2 regions of the Lactobacillus sp. 3B(2020) genome follow, and region 2 is predicted to be linked to the other one. Evidence: predicted binding sites of a transcription regulator. Region 2 holds the regulator's gene; the other holds the start of a gene.
What was found. The regulator HrcA, encoded in region 2, represses chaperone genes, less so after heat shock. The targets are predictions, from matches to a motif close to TTAGCACTCNNNNNNNNNGAGTGCTAA.
Positions count from the first base shown of each region.

Region 1: the regulator HrcA is predicted to act here: its motif matches at 2,649-2,675, upstream of clpP (ATP-dependent Clp endopeptidase proteolytic subunit ClpP).

Region 1 is NZ_CP047410.1:449,301-459,699, reverse strand. Features, by position in the region: gene scrK (fructokinase ScrK) at 9-884, opposite strand; gene GTO83_RS02160 (glucose-6-phosphate isomerase) at 982-2,340, opposite strand; gene clpP (ATP-dependent Clp endopeptidase proteolytic subunit ClpP) at 2,693-3,283, shown strand; gene GTO83_RS02150 (IS1182 family transposase) at 3,431-5,158, shown strand; gene GTO83_RS02145 (NAD(P)/FAD-dependent oxidoreductase) at 5,116-6,441, opposite strand; gene GTO83_RS02140 (hypothetical protein) at 6,454-8,082, opposite strand; gene galU (UTP--glucose-1-phosphate uridylyltransferase GalU) at 8,259-9,167, opposite strand; gene GTO83_RS02130 (NAD(P)H-dependent glycerol-3-phosphate dehydrogenase) at 9,223-10,239, opposite strand; gene lgt (prolipoprotein diacylglyceryl transferase) at 10,349-10,399, opposite strand, start outside.
Region 2 is NZ_CP047410.1:1,368,733-1,379,131, forward strand. Features, by position in the region: gene dnaJ (molecular chaperone DnaJ) at 1-845, opposite strand, end outside; gene dnaK (molecular chaperone DnaK) at 910-2,769, opposite strand; gene grpE (nucleotide exchange factor GrpE) at 2,794-3,372, opposite strand; gene hrcA (heat-inducible transcriptional repressor HrcA) at 3,383-4,432, opposite strand; gene GTO83_RS06820 (hypothetical protein) at 4,544-4,915, shown strand; gene GTO83_RS06825 (UDP-N-acetylmuramoyl-L-alanyl-D-glutamate--2,6-diaminopimelate ligase) at 5,000-6,481, opposite strand; gene GTO83_RS06830 (hypothetical protein) at 6,482-7,264, opposite strand; gene asnB (asparagine synthase (glutamine-hydrolyzing)) at 7,266-9,134, opposite strand; gene ribF (riboflavin biosynthesis protein RibF) at 9,344-10,279, opposite strand; gene truB (tRNA pseudouridine(55) synthase TruB) at 10,281-10,399, opposite strand, start outside.

The DNA of each region.
Region 1 (10,399 bases), 920 kb from region 2:
AAAGCACCTTAATTTTCATATGCTCTCAAAGCCAAAGCAAAGTTACCAACCGTAGCGGAACCATTATTCTTAGCCAATGGCATTACGATGTACTTGTCAAGGTCGCCAACTTCAACGTAGCCGTTCAAGAGTTCCTTAAATTGGGCCCGAACCTTCTTCAAGAATTCTTCACTAACAACCCCACCACCAAAAATAATCTTGGCTGGCCGGAACATCAAGGTTGTGTCGAGCGCAGCTTGGGCGACATAGTAAGCCATAATATCCCAAACATGATCCGTCAAAGGCACATCTTGCCCCTTCTTACCAGTCCGCGCTTCAAAGGTTGGGCCTGAAACTAATCCTTCGAGGCAGTCACCGTGGAATGGGCAAATCCCTTTAAAGTCAAGGTCATCTGGGTGGCGCTTAAGCCGAATGTGCCCCATTTCAGTGTGGCCCATATCACCAACAAACTTACCATCAATGACCGCACCAGCACCAACCCCAGTTCCGATCGTGTAGTAAACCAGGGACTGCAACTTTTGGTTAAAGAGGGTTGATAAAACATATTCCCCAAATGCAGAACCATTGACATCAGTGGTCCAGTAAATTGGTAAGTTGAATTCCTTCTTTAATGTTCCAACAAAGTCAACATTTGACCAACCCGGCTTCGGGGTGTTCGTGATGTAACCATACTTTGGTGAATTATGACGGATTTCAATTGGTCCAAAGGAAGCCACCGAAATTGCCTTTAAATCTGGGAACTTCTTAAAGTAATCAATTGTCCTTTGCAAGGTTTCTTCTGGCGTCGTAGTTGGAAAATGAACACTATCCATAATCCGATAATCTTCGTTACCTACCGCACATACAAACTTCGTTCCACCTGCTTCAACACTACCTAATAACATGTCTATCGCTCCTTTTTAATGCATATTGTAACCGCTTAACATAGTCCTTGAAATTTAACCGCCCGGCCGCAACCAGGCGGTTAATCCTCAAACTTAACTATTTATTTTCAGCCATTTCCTTGCGAAGCCGATCGCCGACTTCTTCAAAACCAGGCTTTCCAAGCAAACCAAACATGTTGGTCTTGTAAGCTTCAACTCCTGGTTGGTTGAATGGGTTAATCCCGTTCAAGTAACCAGAAATAGCAATGGCAACTTCAAACCAGTAAATTAAGTAACCTAACGTAAAGGCATCTTCCTTATCAATGTGAACCGTCATTACTGGAACACCACCAGTCGTGTGAGCGGCAACAACGGCTTCATAAGCCTTCGTGTTAACCCAGTCCATGTTCTTACCTTGCAGATATTCAAGACCATCAAGGTTGGAGTCAGCCGTTGGAATTGTCATATCATGGTTTGGCGTATCTAACTTAACAACCGTTTCCATCAGATTCCGCCGACCTTCTTGGATGTATTGACCCAAGGAGTGGAGGTCCGTCGTAAAGTTAGCGCTTGATGGATAAATCCCCTTTTGGTCCTTCCCTTCGGATTCACCAGCTAATTGCTTCCACCATTCTGCAAACATCGTCATGTTTGGTTCGTAGTTTTCCAACAATTCAGTGGTGTAACCCTTCCGGTAAAGGATGTTACGATAAGCAGCGTATTGGTAAGCTTCATTCTTCGTTAAATCAGCATCTGTGTATGTGTCTTCAGCTGCCTTAGCTCCAGCCATCAATTGGTCAATATCTGCTCCAGAAGCCGCGATTGGCAAAAGTCCAACGGCCGTTAAAACAGAGTAACGACCACCAACACCGTCCGGAATAACAAAGGTCTCCCAACCAGCAGCGTCCGCTTCCGTCTTCAAGGCACCCCGCTTCCGGTCAGTTGTAGCGTAAATCCGCTTGTTAGCTTCGGCTTCACCATACTTCTTGATCAATAATTCCTTAAAGATCCGGAAAGCAATTGAAGGTTCCGTTGTCGTTCCGGACTTAGAAATAACGTTAACTGAGAAGTCCCGGTCGCCAATCAACTTGATCAAATCGTAAACGTAAGAACTGGAAAGGGAGTTCCCAGCAAATAGAACCAATGGGGCCTTCCGATCTTCTGCTGTTTCCGCTTGGTAGAAGCTCTTGTGTAAGAAGTCAATGGCCATCCGAGCTCCTAAGTATGAGCCCCCGATCCCGATAACAACTAAAACATCAGAATCAGATTGGATCTTCTTGGCAGCGGCCTTGATCCGGTCAAATTCTTCCTTATCATAATCCGTTGGTAAGTGCAACCAGTCACGGAAGTCAGCACCGGCACCCGTGCCTTGACGAAGTTGCTCGTCAGCAGCGTTTACCATGGCTTGCATTTCACCTAATTCGTTGGGTTGGACGAATTTCTTTAACGCAGAACTGTCAAATGATACGTGAGCCATTAATAAAACCTCTTTCTTCTACAAAATCATTTTTAACTATCTAGTAAAGATGATAGGCGTTTGTGAACTCGTTTTCAACAGTCAAATCCAAGCATCCTACCGAATAGTCTCGGCAAACCACTTCTTTGAAAATAATTGTAAGCGGTTTCCTTCATCAACGACTATAATATATCCCACTTTCCGCTTTATGTCAACCGGTTGAAATAGTAAATTTTGAAAGTTTATCAAAATTGGATTTTTCGCTAAAAAGAAAAAGTGAATAAATTATTTGACCTTTTTTGACCTATAGAGTAAACTGTTCATATCAGTTAGCAAAGCTTGCTAACTACTGCTAATTAAGGAGGCACATGGTATGAACTTAGTACCGACTGTCATTGAACAATCCTCACGTGGGGAACGTGCTTATGACATTTACTCACGGCTTCTTAAGGATCGGATCATTATGGTCTCTGGTCCAATTGAAGACAACATGGCAAACTCAATTGTTGCGCAATTACTATTCTTAGACGCGCAAGACTCAACCAAAGATATTTACATGTACATTAATTCTCCTGGTGGTGTAGTTACCTCTGGGATGGCAATTTACGACACGATGAACTTCATCAAGTCTGATGTTCAAACGATCGTGATCGGGATGGCCGCCTCAATGGCTAGTGTCCTCGTATCATCTGGAGCGAAGGGTAAGCGGTTTGGTTTACCACACTCAACAGTGATGATTCACCAACCTTCTGGTGGTGCTCAAGGACAACAAACTGAAATCCAAATTGCCGCTGAAGAAATCTTGAAGACCCGGAAGATGATTAACGAAATTTTGGCTAAGAATTCTGGTCAAAGTTTTGAAAAGGTTCAACAAGATACTGAACGTGACAATTACATGACCGCTCAAGAAGCCGTTGATTACGGTTTGCTTGACGGTATCATGGACAACAGTCAACTCAAGTAGAATGAGGCTGGGAAAAAACTCCTAGTCCAAAGTAAAAACCGGATGATGAATTTCTTAAACAATTCATCATCCGGTTTTTATGTACACAGGAAGTTGCTCCTGATATGATGTAATTATCACGAAAACAAACAAAAAGGAGCGATTTCCATGTATCAAAATTATACCATAGGGCAAACCGAATTCGTACTAAACTATAACTATGATTTACCAAAGAACCATATTGCGCGACTAATTAGTGCATTTGTCGACTCAATTCCACAGGAGGTTCTATTGGAAGAGTCGGTGGCGGCTACTGGCCGCCCTGCATCGCATCCAGCAATTATGCTTAAGATCCTCTTGTTTGCCTACTCGCGTCAAACCTATTCTGGAAGAAAGATTGAAATGATGTTGGATGAGAGTCTACCAATGCGTTGGTTAGCCCATGACTATACTTATAGTTACCACACCATCAATAACTTTCGGAGCAGTCAGCACGCTAGTAATCTGATCAAGCGTGCTTTTGTCTACTTTACCATGGCTTTAACAGATCACGGCCTAATTCAAAATGATGCAGTTTTTATTGATGGAACCAAGGTCGAAGCTGATGCCAATAAATATTCATTTACTTGGCGTCGTGCAGTGGAAAAGTACCACGCTAAGTTAAGGGAAAAGACAAGTAAGATTTATGAGGAATTAGTGGAAAAACGAGTGGTGCAAGAAATGGCGCCAGAGCTGGTCACTTCTGCCGAAGGCATGAAAACAATGGAACAAGAACTCGGAGAGCAAATCACTAAATTAGATGAAGAGATTGAGCAAGAACCCAAAATCATCAAAGGTGGTTCAGTTAGGAAACGGCGTCGTCGTTTCCTAAAAAAACTTCGCCACCAGCTAAGCAACGACTTAATTCCTCGTGCCCAAAAGTATGAACATGCCGAAGATATCTTCCAAGGTCGCAATAGCTACTCCAAGACTGATCATGATGCGACTTTTATGTGTATGAAAGAAGATCCGATGATGAATCGGGAATTGAAACCTGGCTATAACTTACAAATTGCCACTCATAAGCAATTTGTTCTTGATTACGGATTATTTTCAAACCCAACTGATACAAGGACTTTAGTGCCATTTCTTAAGCAATTTCATGCCTTAGGCTTCTTTAAACATATCGTCGCTGATGCAGGTTATGGTAGTGAATACAATTACACAACGATTCTTGATCAGTTTGAAAAGCAACCTATTATTCCCTATACAACTTATCAAAAGGAACAGAAGCGCAAGTTTAAAAACGACCCAACTAACTCACAAAATTGGCAGTATAACGCCGAAGATGATTACTATATTGATCATTTAGGGGTTCGTTTTAGCTTTTATCGGTATAGTGAGCAAATCGATAAATATGGTTTCAAACGTGATTTTAAAATCTATCGGGCAGATAAGCACCAGCCGTCAGCGCAATTGGATAAATTAACGAAAACACCAGGTGGTCGGCAACGTTATATGAAGGTTAACCCGACCTGGAATTATTACAAAGCAAAAGTGAAAGCGACCCTCTCAAGTGACGAAGGTAAGGCGATTTATCGTCGACGGAAGTTCGACGTTGAGCCAGTCTTTGGTCACATGAAGAGGGATTTTGGCATACGCCGAACTCACTTGCGTGGTCAACGGGCTGTGGAAAATGACATTGGCCTGGCCCTGATGACATTAAACATAACGAAATTGGGACAATTAATTAACCGATGGAGGGCCAATTTCATAAATAATCGAAAATCCGGACTACAATTTTTGATCAAGGCAAAAATTATAGTCCGGATTTTAATGTTAGAGGGGCAAAAATTAATAGTTAATTCCCAGCCTCATTTCAACCAATTGCCAACGTTATCACCTAACGCTGGGTAAATCCCAATCGCAACTTGTTGATACTGCTTGCGACTTATCTTAAGGCCAATCATTGGGATTAAGTAGTTTACTTCATCAGCAGCATGATCACCAACTGCACTGACGCCAACTAAGTGATCGTCATGATAAACAAGAGTTAATTCACTGGTTTGATCATTTTCTCCTGCCTTCAAGCTTCCGTATTTCAAGGATTGGTGGTGAATTTGATAGGCGGAATCTTCAATTACCTGGTCTGGATTAACGCCAGCTAAAGCAACCTCTGGAAAGCTAAAGGTTGCTTGCCCAATTACCGGGTATTTAATTGGTGCTTTTTCTTGTCCCATCAAGTAGTCAAAGAGATATTGCCCTTCAAATTCCGCAACCGGCGTTAATTTGGGCTCCGACCTCGATACAACATCCCCTACTGCATAGATTCCAGGGATATTAGTCATTAGATGTTCGTCAACGATAATCCCTTGGTGATCAATTTTAATTCCAACCCGTTCCAAGTGTAAGCGATCAAGATTAGGTCGTCGGCCAGTTGCGCCAATTACATAATCAGTAGGGAAAGAGCCATGATCAGTTTGGACAATGAAACCCCCGTCAGCCGTTTCGATTGCTTCCGGCGTCACGTTATATTCGAAACGAATCCCCCGTGCTTCCATTGCGGCAACTACTTTCTGGACATCTTGACTAGGGAAAGCTCTTAGTATCCGATTAGAATGAATCAACATCGTAACTTTAGCCCCAGCAGCGGCAACTAAGGTGGCTAATTCCATGGCAACAATTCCCCCACCAATAATGATAATTCGGGATGGTAAGTCCTTTAACGAGAGGACCTCAGTACTAGTGTGCAAGTATTCGTTACCAATAATTGGCAAGACAACGGGACTTTGTCCAGTGGCAATAATAATGCGCTCGCCCTCATAGTTAACGCCGTTTACCCTTACTATGTGTTTGTCCACCAAACTGGCATACCCACTTATTGTGTCATGGGTTCGTTCAATGTTTGCCTTGGTTTCAGCTGGCCAGGAATTAAAACGATGAAGTTTGGTTTGCATTAACTGATGCCAGTCAAGAACTGCAGGGTGGCTAATCCCCCGACCTACTAATTGTTGTGATTGGATAACCGCTCGAGCGGCTCCCGCTAAGAAAATTTTCGGTTCACAACCATAATTCGGACAAGTTCCCCCAAATTGATTTCCTTCAATTACCAACACCCGGTGGTCAGTCTTAGCTAGCAAATTGGATAGTTTGTAGGCAGCCGGCCCCGAACCAATCAAAATTTCGTCATAACGTATCATCTTAATTTCTCCTTACTTTACCGGCACATAGTGAACTTTAGTATCGTTAGTTGGATTATTAATTTTAACCGTCGTTTCAACAGGTAAATAGCCTTCAATTGCTGGAACCGCCAAGTTTTTAATCACTTGCGTTGGATCCTCAGGATCAGTTGGGTAGGGGAAAGGCTGACTTTCTGGTAAGGGCCGATCATCCTGGTCCACTGGAATTAGGCGGCCATTAGGCGTGTAGGTAACGGTTGTCGTTAGGGTTGGTTGATCAGCTGTCAAGGTTTGTCCCCCGGCTTGACGAAGGTTGGCATGGTAACCCGGAACCACTGGGGTCTTAATCACATCGAATTTAACCTCCCCCGTCCATTTTCCAATTTTAACTAGTTCGTGAGTAATTCGATCTAAATAAGCTGGACGTTTAAAGGTAACCTGTTGGTTAGTAACATTCCGGGTTGTCGGCCGTTTTCCATCCGTAAATTGATAGACAATCGTTTGCGAAGCTCCCCTTAAAAGCTCAGGTTTTCCCGGAACTTTATCAGCATCAAAAGTAGTTTTTAGCGCATGCTTAACCGTCACGACGTATGTTTGACCATCATTTTCCTGACTAAAGGTGGTCCCTGCTTGACTGGTAAAACCATCCCAAACTAGATCAAAGCCCCGTTTTGATAAGTCTTGCAAAACTTGCTTAGAACTGTAATTAATCGTTTGTCCATACTCACCAGAAATACTCTGACTAACGGAGGCCAATTCAGCATTATTTTGGTCTTGATCCATATAAAGCACGTGGATCGTTCCCATTGGCTGAGTTGGCAGGCCAGGGGCATAAATAACGGGCATGTCTTCACTAGGCTTAGCCGGAACGATTGGCGCTTGAGTGGTTGGATGATAATCAGGAACCAGGGGTAACTTTTGCACAATGGTTCGAGTCGCATCGGTTTTATCGGTCGTAAAAGGTTCCCCCGGAGCTAAAGGGTGTCCCCCAACGTCAGTCGGTACCACCTTTCCATTTGCGATGTACGTCACCACTGTTGCGATATCTGGTTGATCTGCAGTTACGTTAACTTCCGGTGTCTGCTTTTGATTAGCATGAAAACCTGGAATTACCTTCACTAATTGGGAAGCAAAGCGATAACTTCCTTGCCAATCTCCCACTTTTAAAGTTTCATGGGTAACTTGATCAATCACGATCGGCCGTTGAAAAACCTGCGGGGCCGTGATTATCCACGTCAAATCTTCGCGTTCATGATTCTGAAAATGAGCCACGATTGCAAGGGTTGCATCTTTAGTAAGCTGATAGCGATTACCTTGTTTATCACGATAAATTGCTCCCTGAAGGGGTCCATTGGGCTGGTCTGGATCTTGTAATTGATTAAACTCAATTTTACGTTGCTGATGATTTAGCAGGACGAAATACCTCTGACCATAATTATCTGCCGAGAATTTCCGACCCGTTTCTGTAGAGTACTCATCCTTATAAAGTTGGTAACCTTGTCGAATAAAATCCTGCAAGGCTAAACTAACCCGATAGTTAATCGTTGTTCCATATTCGCCTTCCAAGCGTGTAACCGCTAAAACTTGGTTATTATGATCATGATCCGCAAAGACGATTTCAACTTTGCCAATTGCATTTTCATCTTGATTTTGTTTTTTCATGCCAAGCCCCTCTTTCCCAGACAATCTCATTTTTATTATAACTTGGTAAATTTTACTGGACTAGCTTCTTGATTATTTTTTTGTAAATTAAAAAACGAGAGGCTGGGAAGGAACACGAGTTTCTTCCCAGCCTCTCTCCGAATGTTACTCAGTAACTAAGGTCAAAAAGGTCTCAATTACTTTTTCTTAGACTTATCTTCAGCAGCAAGCTTAGCACCCAATTTTTCAATGTAAGTCCGCAACTCATCTTTGGTTTGTGGGTGATTTAAACCATATTCAATGTTAGTTTGAAGCCAACCGAACTTGTTACCAGTATCGTAACGGTCACCCTTGTATTCGTGGGCAAAGACCCGTTGTGTCCGATTCAAGGTGTTAATCGCATCTGTTAATTGAATTTCGTTCCCCTTACCAGGTTTCGTCTTTTCCAAAACGTCAAAGATTTCTGGCGTAAAGACATACCGCCCAATAATTGCGAGGTCAGAAGGCGCATCCTTTGGATCTGGTTTTTCAACGAAACTCGTTACGTTATAAAGGCCTGGTTTAACTTCTTCACTTGGGTTAATAACCCCATACTTAGCCGTATCTTCATGTGGAACCCGCATAACAGCAAGCGTAGAAGCTCCCGTTTCTTCGTAGCTATCAATCAATTCCTTTGTCAATGGATTCCCATTGCCATTAATGTTATTAAGGTCATCCCCTAACATAACAACAAATGGTTCATCACCGATGAAAGCCCGGGCTGTCAAAACAGCATCCCCTAAGCCACGTGGGTGAGATTGCCGAATAAAGTAAATGTTGATGTCGGTAGTTTCTTCAACCAACTTTAACATTTCATCCTTATGCTTAGAACGTAAGTTGTCTTCCAATTCAGGGTTAGAATCAAAGTGATCTTCGATGGAGCGCTTATTCTTTCCATCAACGACCACAATATCTTCGATCCCAGACTTCCGGGCTTCTTCAACGATAAATTGGATTGTTGGCTTGTCAACAATTGGTAACATTTCCTTTGCCAATGCCTTCGTAGCAGGTAGGAAACGGGTGCCCAGCCCCGCGGCTGGAATAATAGCTTTACGTACTCGCTTCATAATGTCAATTAACCCTCCGTAAAAAAATATTGCATACGCTTTAATTCTACCATACTTATTCGACTTCGGAAGTAACTTCTCGATTCATTAATGTTCTTATCGCAGTTTTTACATCTTCACCTTGATAAAGAACCCGGTAAATTGCCTCCGTAATTGGCATCCGCACGTGTCGTTTTTGAGCTAATTCATAGGCAGCCTTGGTTGTATAAACCCCTTCGATAACCATTCCCATCTGGTCAATTACATCTTGGAGCGGCTTTCCTTGACCTAGCTGGTAACCGGCCCGCCAATTCCGAGAATTCTTACTCGTCGCGGTTACCACTAAATCGCCTACTCCGGAAAGGCCAATGAAAGTCATTGGGTTTGCTCCAAACGCCACCCCTAAACGCCGAATTTCAGCTAGCCCACGGGTAATTAGTGCCGCTCGAGCATTATCATGGTAGCCTAAACCTTGTAAAGCTCCAGCCCCAATGGAAATAATGTTCTTTAATGCTGCGCCAAATTCGGCACCAATGACATCATTATTGGTATATACCCGGAAATAATGATTACTAAATAGTTTTTGGACTAACTCAGCACTCAACAGATCTTCACTAGCAGCGGTTACCGCTGTCATATCGTGAATAGCTACACTTTCGGCATGACTTGGACCGGATAAGACCACAATCGCTTGCCGATTTGCGGTGGGAATTTCTTCGGCGATAATCTCGGAAGGACGCTTATAGCTATTTTGTTCCAACCCCTTCGTAGCGTGAGCAACTACTGGTTTAGCTCCAATTTTAGCTAAAATAGCCGCTAATTGGTGCGCTACTGATCGTAAGCCCTTAGTCGGAATAACAATTAATACTAGTGATGCACCTTCTACAGCTTCCGCCATGTCATTAGTCGCTTGTAAGTGCGGTTGATAAGTAAAATCGGGCATATATTTTTGATTCGTATGCTTTTGATTTAACTCCGCAACCTGATCTGCATCTCGCGACCATAACTTTACTTGATGACCATTTTCAACTAAAACATTCGCTAAGACACTGCCCCAAGAACCAGCACCTAATACTGCAACTTTTTTATTCATAATATCCTCCTTGTAAGATCTGAGGGTTAATAATTACGCTAATGAATCTAGGTAAAGCTAACTTCTACGCCGATCTTGCTTTTCCTGACAGAATTTTCGGTGAAAGCTTTTATTCCACATACCACCGTAACTTCTTCGTTCGGCGGCGATAGATAAAGAT
Region 2 (10,399 bases):
AAGGAAATATCTTGGTCGACATAGATTGTCGTCCCATCCCGACGGAAGTCACGACTTGGGGTAACTCGGAAGAGGATATAAAGGTCACCGTATGGGCCACCGTTTTGGCCAACCTCACCTTGACCTTGTAATCGCAATTGTTGACCATCATCAACCCCAGCTGGGACTTTAACCTTCAATTCATGACGTTCGCTAACATGACCTTGGCCATGACACTTTGTACATTGATCATCTGGACGAACTTCTTGACCCGTCCCATGGCAAGTTGGACAAACTTCTTGCGACTGCATCATTCCCATCATCGTCTGACGCTGATGCAAGATGAAGCCTTGTCCACCACATTGGTGACAAGTTACTGGACTCTTCCCAGGCTTAGCACCAGTCCCGTGACATACATCACATTGGGTATCCCGCGTATACTTAATGGTGGTTTGCTTACCCTTAATGGCTTCCATAAAATCAAGGGTCATCGTATATTGCAAATCTCGACCTTGTTGAGGCGCCCGGGGATCCCGCCGCCGACCAGCACCACCAAAGAGATCTCCAAACAGATCAGAAAAATCACTGAATCCTTGGGCCCCGCCGAACCCTTGGTTACCAAAGCCTTGACCACCAAAACCTCCTTGGGGACCAGCGGAACCAAATTGATCATATTGGGCCCGCTTTTGCGAATCACTTAAAGTTTCGTAGGCTTCGTTAATATCCTTAAACTTTTGCTCAGCCCCCGGTTCATGGTTAACATCCGGGTGGTACTTTGCTGCTAATTTCCGGTAAGCTCGTTTAATTTCAGCTTCAGAAGCGTCCTTTTTGACCCCTAAAATATCATAGTAGTCTTTTTCTGCCATTCTTTTTCCCCGCTTTTAATTCACAAAAGAGGTTGGGCAAAACTCAACCTCCTAAGCAATTTAACTATTTCTTGTCGTCTGGGTTAACTTCTTCAAAGTCACCGTCCACGGTCTTACCGTCATCGTTACCCTTTTGGTTGTCATTACCAGAAGTTGGGTTACCTTGAGCACCACCATTTTGTTGTTGTGCTTGTTGGTATAACTTAACCGTCAAGTCTTGGATAATCTTATTCAAATCGTCCTTCTTCGTCTTCATTGCTTCGATGTCGTTTGCATCCTTAGCCTTTTGAAGAGCTTCCTTAGCATCCTTAGCTTTTTGAATTTCGTCTGCTGATACCTTACCATCAAGTTCTTTTAAGGTCTTATCAGTTTGGAAGAGTAGCTGATCGGTTTCGTTGCGAACATCTGCTTCTTCCTTCTTCTTCTTATCAGCTTCGGCGTTAGCTTCGGCATCCTTCTTCATCCGTTCGATTTCTTCATCCGATAAACCAGAGTTAGACTTGATAGTAATGTTTTGCTTCTTGTGGGTTCCTTGATCTTCGGCAGAAACATTAACAATCCCGTTCTTATCAATATCGAAGGTAACCTTGATTTGAGGAACCCCACGTGGTGCAGGTGGAATATCCGTTAATTGGAAGTTACCAAGCGTCTTGTTATCGGCTGCCATTGGCCGCTCACCTTGAAGAACATGAATATCAACTGCTGGTTGATTATCGGCGGCCGTTGAGAAAATTTGACTCTTTGAAGTTGGAATCGTCGTGTTCCGATCAATCAACTTCGTGAAAACGCCACCCATAGTTTCAATCCCAAGGGAAAGTGGTGTAACGTCAAGTAAAACAACATCCTTAACATCACCTGTTAAGACCCCACCTTGCACAGCAGCCCCAAGGGCAACGGCTTCATCTGGGTTAATGGAGTGGTTAGGTTCCTTACCAGTTAATTCCTTAACCATTTCTTGAACGGCTGGAATCCGGGTTGAACCACCATTAAGGATAACTTCATCAATATCACTAAATGAAAGGTCTGCATCCTTCATGGCGTTCAAAACTGGTTGCTTCGTCCGTTCAACCAAGTCATTCGTAAGTTGGTTGAATTGTGCCCGGGTCAAAGTCTTTTCCAAGTGTAATGGGCCATTTTCACCAGAAGTAATAAATGGTAAGCTGATTTGAGCTTCTTGAACCCCAGAAAGGTCCTTCTTTGCCTTTTCAGCAGCGTCCTTCAACCGTTGAAGCGCCATTTTATTTTGAGAAAGATCAATACCATTTTCAGCCTTGAAGTCGTCAACTAACCAATCCATGATCTTTTGATCGAAGTCATCCCCACCAAGGTGAGTATCACCGTTCGTGGAAAGAACTTGGAAGACCCCATCCCCAAGTTCAAGGATGGAAACATCAAAAGTTCCCCCACCAAGGTCATAAACTAAAATCTTTTCATCCTTGTCTTGCTTATCAAGCCCGTAAGCGAGAGAAGAAGCAGTTGGTTCGTTGATGATTCGCTTAACATCTAACCCAGCAATCTTCCCGGCATCCTTAGTAGCTTGCCGTTGAGCGTCATTGAAGTAGGCCGGAACGGTAATCACCGCTTGCGTAACCGTATCACCAATATAATCTTCAGCATACTTCTTGATGTATTGCAAAATCATTGCTGAGATTTCTTGTGGGGTGTACTTTTTACCTTCAATGTCAACTGTGTAACCAGCTTCCCCCATGTGACTCTTAATGGACTTAACCGTGTTAGGGTTAGTTATTGCTTGCCGTTTTGCCACTTCTCCAACTTGAACTTCGCCGTTCTTAAATGAAACCACAGATGGAGTAGTCCGTCCCCCTTCAGGGTTGGTGATAATCTTTGGTTCGTTACCTTCCATGACGGCAACGGCAGAGTTAGTAGTACCAAGGTCGATACCAATAATCTTATTACTTGCCATTTTTTTACCTTCTTTATTTTTTATTTATTGTGCAACAATGACCATTGCCGGCCGCATTACCCGGTCCTTTAGCATATAGCCAGCTTGCAAAACCTTAACAACCGTTTCCGGCTTTTGACCATCCTCAACCGGTACCGTCTGAACCGCTTGGGAGGTTTGGGGATCGAAAGGCTTGTTCAAAGCTTCGATTTCAGTAACCCCATGTTCCTTCAACGCTTGTTCCAAATGATCGTGGACCATTTGAATGCCCTTCTTTAATTGTTTTCCGGCATCATCGGAAACTTCAATTTGGAGGGCCCGCTTTAAATTATCCAAAACCGGCAAAATGCCTTTAACCAAATCTTGCCCGTCATACTTGAGTAAGCTTTCCCGTTCCTTATTAAAACGCTTGGTCATGTTTTGAATTTCTGCTTCTGCCCGTAGGTACTGATCATCCTTTGTACTTACGTCAGCCTGCAACTTTTCAATTTGTGCTTTTAAAATCGTCACTTGATCATCGGCGGTTGGCTTCGTTTTTGCTTGATCTGACTTAGCCTTAACTTGGTCCGTCGCTTGATCTTGTTTTTCTTCGACTGGTTTTGTCGATTTTTCTTTCTTTGCCATTTAATCCCTCCTAAGAATCATAATAATGATGATAGTAGTTTAGTAACCGTTTTGCAAGTTCGTGCCGAAAAGCATCGACTAACCCAATCGTGCGGGAATACGACATCGTGGTTGGTCCGAGGACAGCAACGATGCCTTCGCCAAATTGATCAACTTGATACTTAGCCGTAATCAAAGAATAATTATCTAACAACTTATCCTTTGCAATTTCAGAACCGATTTTAACGGTGATTCCATTTCCACTTGTATCAGTATCAATAATTGAAGAGAGCCGGTCACTTTGATCAAGTAATTCATAAACAGCCTTCATGGCCTTTGCATCTTGATGCGTATCGATTCCCAATAGGTTAAACCGACCACCAACGTAGAAACGCTCCCCCGAAGCTTGATTAACAATACTATCAAAAATTCTTAAAAAGCCTTCTGGTTGTTGTAAATAATCAGTTATTTGAACTGGGATATCTTCTTGCAATCGTTTAATGACCTCTGTTAAGGGTAAACCAACGAGTTGGTCATTGATTAAACGAATCACTGCTTCAACTGCTTCAGGCTCAACTTGCTTTGGAATTGTAAAAGCTTGACTTTCAACCTCACCACTATCCGTAACCAAAATAGCCAAAACCCGAGCATTCCCCAACGGAACCAAACGAAAACCACTTAATTTAACGTTTTGCTGTTCAGGTTTTAAGGTAAAGGCCGTGTAAGAGGTCAAGTTTGAGAGAATTTCCGCAGAATGGGAAACAATCTCATCAATTTTTTGAAACTCAGTCCCCAAGGAATTATGAATCATTGCCGAATCATTTTCGGAAATTGCTGTCGGATCAAGTAAATAATCGACATAATAACGATAGCCCTTTTTAGAAGGGACTCGTCCAGAGGAAGAATGCTCTTTTTTAACAAGTCCTTCGTGCTCTAAAACTACCATTTCATTTCGAATCGTAGCTGAACTAACCTTAATTGGCAGTTCCTGTGCTAGTAACTTTGATCCAACTGGTTGACCAGATACGGTAAACTGACGTACAATCGCCTGGAGGATCAACTCTTGACGTTGTGTTAGCATGTCATCACTTCCTTTTAGCACTTCCAGTTGCTAAGTGCTAAATACAATTAATAATATACCAACCAAAATAGTAAAAGTCAATAAAAGTCAAAACCTTTTGGAGAAAAATTTATGGTAAAAAAATCACAACGTTTTATTCAACCCCACTCAGCCAAAGAAGCAATGCTCTTAATTCAAAAACTCTTTAATCAATATCGAAACGCTCCCTTGACTCAAGAACTTTTAAATTACCATCTCAACCTTTTGCAACGTCTCCAAGGTGATATTAAAGCAGCAACTATTAAGGAAAATAATCCTAAACAACTGGCTGATCTTGAAGAAATGACCCGGGTGATGCAATCCTGGAGTGGTATTCGCTTTACTGGGAAACCCTTTCCTGGCAAGCTTCGTCATTTTCACCTTGTAACTAGTCCCCAACAGCACTTTAAACGTCAAGTTCATAAAATGCATGACAACGGTAGCCACCGGGCAAGCCGTCACTAATAGTAAATCAAAACTCTAAAGCATCATCAAAAAATAAAAGCCAGGGCTAAGTTCATTGCTGAATTTGCTCTGGCTAATTTATTGCTACTTTGCAATTCCCGTTAAAGTTGGCAATTTGGTTTTTAATGCCGCTGAGGCAATCTCAAAATCATCAAAGTGATACTTGGTTTGGCCGATTTGTTGGTAAGTTTCATGGCCCTTACCAGCGATCAAGACTACATCTCCTGGCTGAGCAAGGCGAATTGCTTTTTGAATTGCTTGTTCCCGGTCATAAATTACTAATGGTTGGCGTTGATTATTGCTGACCCCCTTTAGCATTGCAGCCATAATCTGGTGGGGATCTTCGTTTCGGGGATTATCCATAGTGAAAATGGTCTGGCTACTATTGGTAGTTGCAATCTGAGCCATCATTGGTCGTTTGGGGGCATCCCGATCACCACCACAGCCAATCACACAATAGACTTTACGTTGCGCAAATTGGTTTAAGGTTTCCATTACCTTTTTAAGGCCGTCAGGGGTATGAGCGTAGTCAACAATTACGGTAATTCCCGTTGTCGTTGGTACTAACTGGAACCGCCCTTTTACCCCATGAGCATTCTTGAGGGAATTAATTGCGTCTTGAATCGCAATCCCCGAAGCGAAGGCGGTCGCAATTGCGGCTAAACAATTATAGACATTGAATTGGCCAACTAAGGGGACCGTTACAGCATAAGTTTGGTTAAAGGCAACTAATTTAAATTCTACCCCATGCATACTTAAATGGAGCTGTTCCGCACGAAAATCGGCAGTTGGTGCTAGTCCGTAAGTTAAAACTTGGGCGGGAGTATAAGCCGCAAATTCACGACCTACTGGATCATCTTGGTTAATTACCGCCACCTTATCAGGACCTAATTGGCTAAATAAAAGACTTTTAGCCAATTTATATTGTGCCATTGTATGGTGGTATGCTAAGTGATCTTCAGAAAAATTTGTGAAAACGGCAACCTTAAAATCAATCGTCCGCACCCGTTCTTGAACAAGGGCAATCGAAGAAACTTCCATGGCAACGGTTTGAACCTTCTCATCTACCATTTCCCGTAGCCGACGTTGAATAGTCAGTGCATCTGGCGTCGTATTGACGGTTGGAAAAGTTTGCTGACCTATTTTTTGATACAATGTCCCAATTAAACCGGTTAATTGGTCTTGATCCCGAAAAATTTTTTCAATCAGATGCGTTACGGTTGTCTTACCATTCGTACCGGTTACCCCAATCACTTGTAAACGGCGACTCGGTTGTCCGTAAAAATTAGCCGCTAATTCAGCAAGGGCACGGTGAGTGTCATGAACATATACTACCGGAACATTTGCCTCAACCATTTCTTGAGCAACAATTAGCCGTGCTCCCTTTGCAATTGCTTGACCGATAAGTCGATGGCCATCAATCCGACTCCCTTTAATTGCCACAAAAACCGCTCCCGGACGTACTTTTCGGGTATCCTGGGTTAATTCAGTTACTTCAAAATCAGTAAAGTTAACCGGATCCAAGCGACAATATTTTAAAGGCATTATTAATTGCTTTGCTAACATTTAAATCACCCGCCGTTTCTTAGATATCATCACCGAACTGATTAAGGTTCCCACGGTTTCATCAAATTGATCCGTAGCTTGAACCCAAATTGGTAAGTTCGCCTCAGCTGCAAGTAAAACCGCTCGTTCACAGACCACCTGGGCACCTTTCCGCGCCAATTGAATCATCGCTGGATAAGATAGCCAAGAAATTACCCGGGCTGAAGTTGGCCCGGTTGGATCAGTATGCATAACTCCAGCAACATTTTTATATAAAATGACCTGGTCAGCTTTGAGCGCAACTCCAAGCGCCACGGCAGTGGTATCAGACCCCCCGCGACCTAAGGTGGTTACCTTTCCGATTGCCGTTTGGCCCTGAAAGCCAGCGACTACCACCACCTCGTGATTTGCCAAAGCCCGGTTAATTGGACGAGGGTCAACATGGGTAATCCGTGCGGCTTGGTAATCGGTCGTTGTTTGAATCCCTGCTTGGCCGCCACTTAGGCCAACTGCATCTAGTCCTTGCTGGCGAAGTTCATTAACCATTACCAACATCGAAATCGTTTCTCCAAGGCTGGTTAATTGATCTAATTCTTGAAAATTCAATTTTCCGGTTTGACCATGAACCAATTCTAAGAGTGAATCGGTTGCGTATGGATCACCTAACCGGCCCAGTGCTGAAACCACCATCACAACTGCTTTTTGTTTGGCAACCATCGCTTTAACGTGTTGAATCGCGGCTTGCCGTAAATCTGATTTTTGGAGGGAAGTTCCTCCAAATTTTTGGATGATAATCGGTCTCATATTACCAACGCTCCTTTTCACTTGCCGTTAAAACATACTGTTGATACCAAGTCATAAAAGTTAGCACTGTCCAAAGCTGCCGGGAATAATCCGCCTTTCCCCGACGATGATTCGCTAATAATTTCAGAAAATATGCTTTACGAAAAAATTGATCGGTTGGTGAAGTGATAATAATTTGCCGGGCCCAATCATACATTTCGTCCTTTAGCCAATGCCGAATTGGAACTGGAAAGCCAAGTTTGGGACGCTTTAAAACTGCTACTGGAACAAGTCCTTCGGCAGCCTTACGAAGAATTGCTTTCGCAGTCTTATTTTGGATCCGCATTTCACTTGGAATTTGACTTGCAACCTGGAACACTTTGCGATCAAGAAAAGGAGTCCGCAGTTCTAAACTAAAGGCCATTGAAGTCCGATCGGCATTGCGAAGGAGGTCGCCGTTTAACCAGCTATGCAAGTCAATTGACTGCATTTTCGTTAAGGGATCGGCTGTCGCAACTTCTCGATAGTACTTAGCAACTGCTTGTGGTGCTGGATGACGAGGATCATAATTTTTCAAAAACTGGGCTTTTTGCGCTTCATCGAAGATAAAAGCATCCCCTACATATCGTTTCTCCAAGGGGGTGGTCCCCCGAAGTAAGAATGATTTTCCCCGCATGCCAGCTGGCATTAGCGTTGCAATCCAATGGAGAGCGCCATTAATAATTTGCGTCTTTTGAAAGATTCGCAATGATTGGGGTTCGTGATAAATCGGATAACCAGCAAATAATTCATCCGCTCCCTCACCCGTAAGTGCCACGGTAACGTGCTGGCGGGTTAATCGGGCTAAGAAAAATTGGGGAACCGCTGCTGGATCGGCTAAAGGATCATCCATTGCCCAAACAAAATATGGGAAGGTAGTCATAAACTCCTCTGGGGTAATCGTAAGTTGGTAATTTTCTACTCCTAAGTGATCGGCAGTCTCGGCTGCAAGGGACAATTCACTATACCCGGGGCGTTCAAATCCAACGGAGAAAGTCTTTAAGTTAGGATGATATTGATTAGCGATCGCAGCGATAATCGACGAATCAATTCCTCCAGAAAGGAAAGCCCCAACTGGTACATCTGAACGAAGATGAAGTTTAACTGAATCGATTAAAACTTTACGTAATCGCTTAACCAAAACGTCTTCCCTTGCTTGAACAGGAGCAAAAGTTGCATTAAAGTACCGTTGTACCCGGGGCTTTTCACCAAGCCGTTTAATTAAATAGTGCCCTGGTTCCAAAGCATGAATTGAAGTAGCTAAGGTTTCCGGCTCTGGTACATATTGAAAAGTCATGTAATCTTGTAAAGCTACATGATTAAATTGGTGTTCCCTTAAAATTGGATATAAAGCCTTTTGCTCCGAAGCATAATAGAATTGATCATTTTCTGTCGCAAAATAAAGAGGCTTAATTCCGAAATGATCGCGCGCCGCAAAGAGGACCTTTTCCTCAGTATCCCAAATTACAAAGGCAAACATGCCGCGTAAATGTTGAGGAACCGTCACTCCATATTTCGCATAAGCAGCTAAGAGGACTTCTGAATCTGAATCACCTTGGAATTGATACCCTTCAGTTTTTAACTCCTTTTTCAACTCCAAATAGTTATAGATTTCACCATTAAAAGTTAACAGGTAACGGTCGTTTAAATACGGCATTGGCTGATGGCCCTTCGCAGTTAAATCGATAATACTTAACCGCCGAAACCCCATTGTAATGTACTCATCTTGAAAATAACCCGCATCATCTGGCCCCCGGTGAACTAACATGTTATTCATTGTTTTAACAGTTGCAAACTCATTTTTAGGCTGACTTAATGATTGGCTAGAAAGAAGTCCTGCAAAACCGCACATAGTTATTTCCTCCCGTCTCAATTAAGATTGTTAATCATCTTACTGGAAGGATTTGATAGTTTTACGGTGGCAACATTTAATTCTATATGGTGGTTTATTTAATATTTTCTAAACTTTAATGAAAATTTGATTGATCTCCGAACATCTTATGAAAACTAATTAAAAAAACGCCTAGCGGAAAATTCTTTCCTAGCTAGACGTTCGTTAACTTAAAGCGTTAAAATTTTACGACTTGCTTGTTCATCAGCCTTGAGCTGAGCGATTAATTCATCAACCCCACTGAACTTAACCTCTCCCCGAAGCCGTTTCACCCATTCAACCTTAACGTGTTCACCGTAAATATTAGCATGAAAATCAAACAAATAAACCTCAATGGTCTTTTGATTATCATCTCCAAAGGTGACGTTATAACCAACACTGGCCATGCCACCATACCATTTACCATCAACATAGAAGCGAACGGCATATACCCCAACTGCCGGAATTCGCTCAAGCGCATTCCAATTTACATTTGCGGTTGGAAAGCCTAACGTTCGGCCCCGGGCAAAACCATGGACCACAATTCCTGAAGTTTGATAAAGGTAACCCAGCAACTTATTCGCATATTCAACGTTACCTTCGTCAATTAAATGCCGAATCCGAGTTGAACTAACCTTTTCATTAGTTTCACTTAACTTCGGGACTTCAATCACGTCAAAGCGACCAGCCGCATATTCCGGTAATCGGGTCATCGTTGCCTTATCTTTTGGGCCATAGGTGTGATCAAAGCCGGCTACCACCGCAACTGCCCCCATTGGGACCAGATATTCATCAACAAAAGCTTGCGGTGATAAACTACCTAACTTAGCAGTAAAATCAACCAAATAAACCCGGTCAACTCCCAAGGAAGCCAACAATTCTAATTTACGCTCATTAGTTGTTAAGTAATGAATGCCTTGGGGAAAAGCCGAATAAATAATTCCCGGCAACTTATCATAAGTTAAAACCGCTAACGGAACTTGCCGTTTAGTTGCCTCTTCTTTTGCACGGTTAATCACTGCTTGATGACCCCGGTGGACACCATCAAAAAAACCCATTGCCAACACGACCGGACCAGCTGGTAATTGGTGGGGCCTTAGGGGATGATGGATGTGAAATACTTCCATGTTACTTTTCCTCACTTAAATCAATCATTTTATCAGGTTTATAATTTTCCCCAACTAACTTGTACAAGGCACGCAATCGCCCTTCGTAGTATACAGCAATTTTAGCTTGGGGGTCAGTAA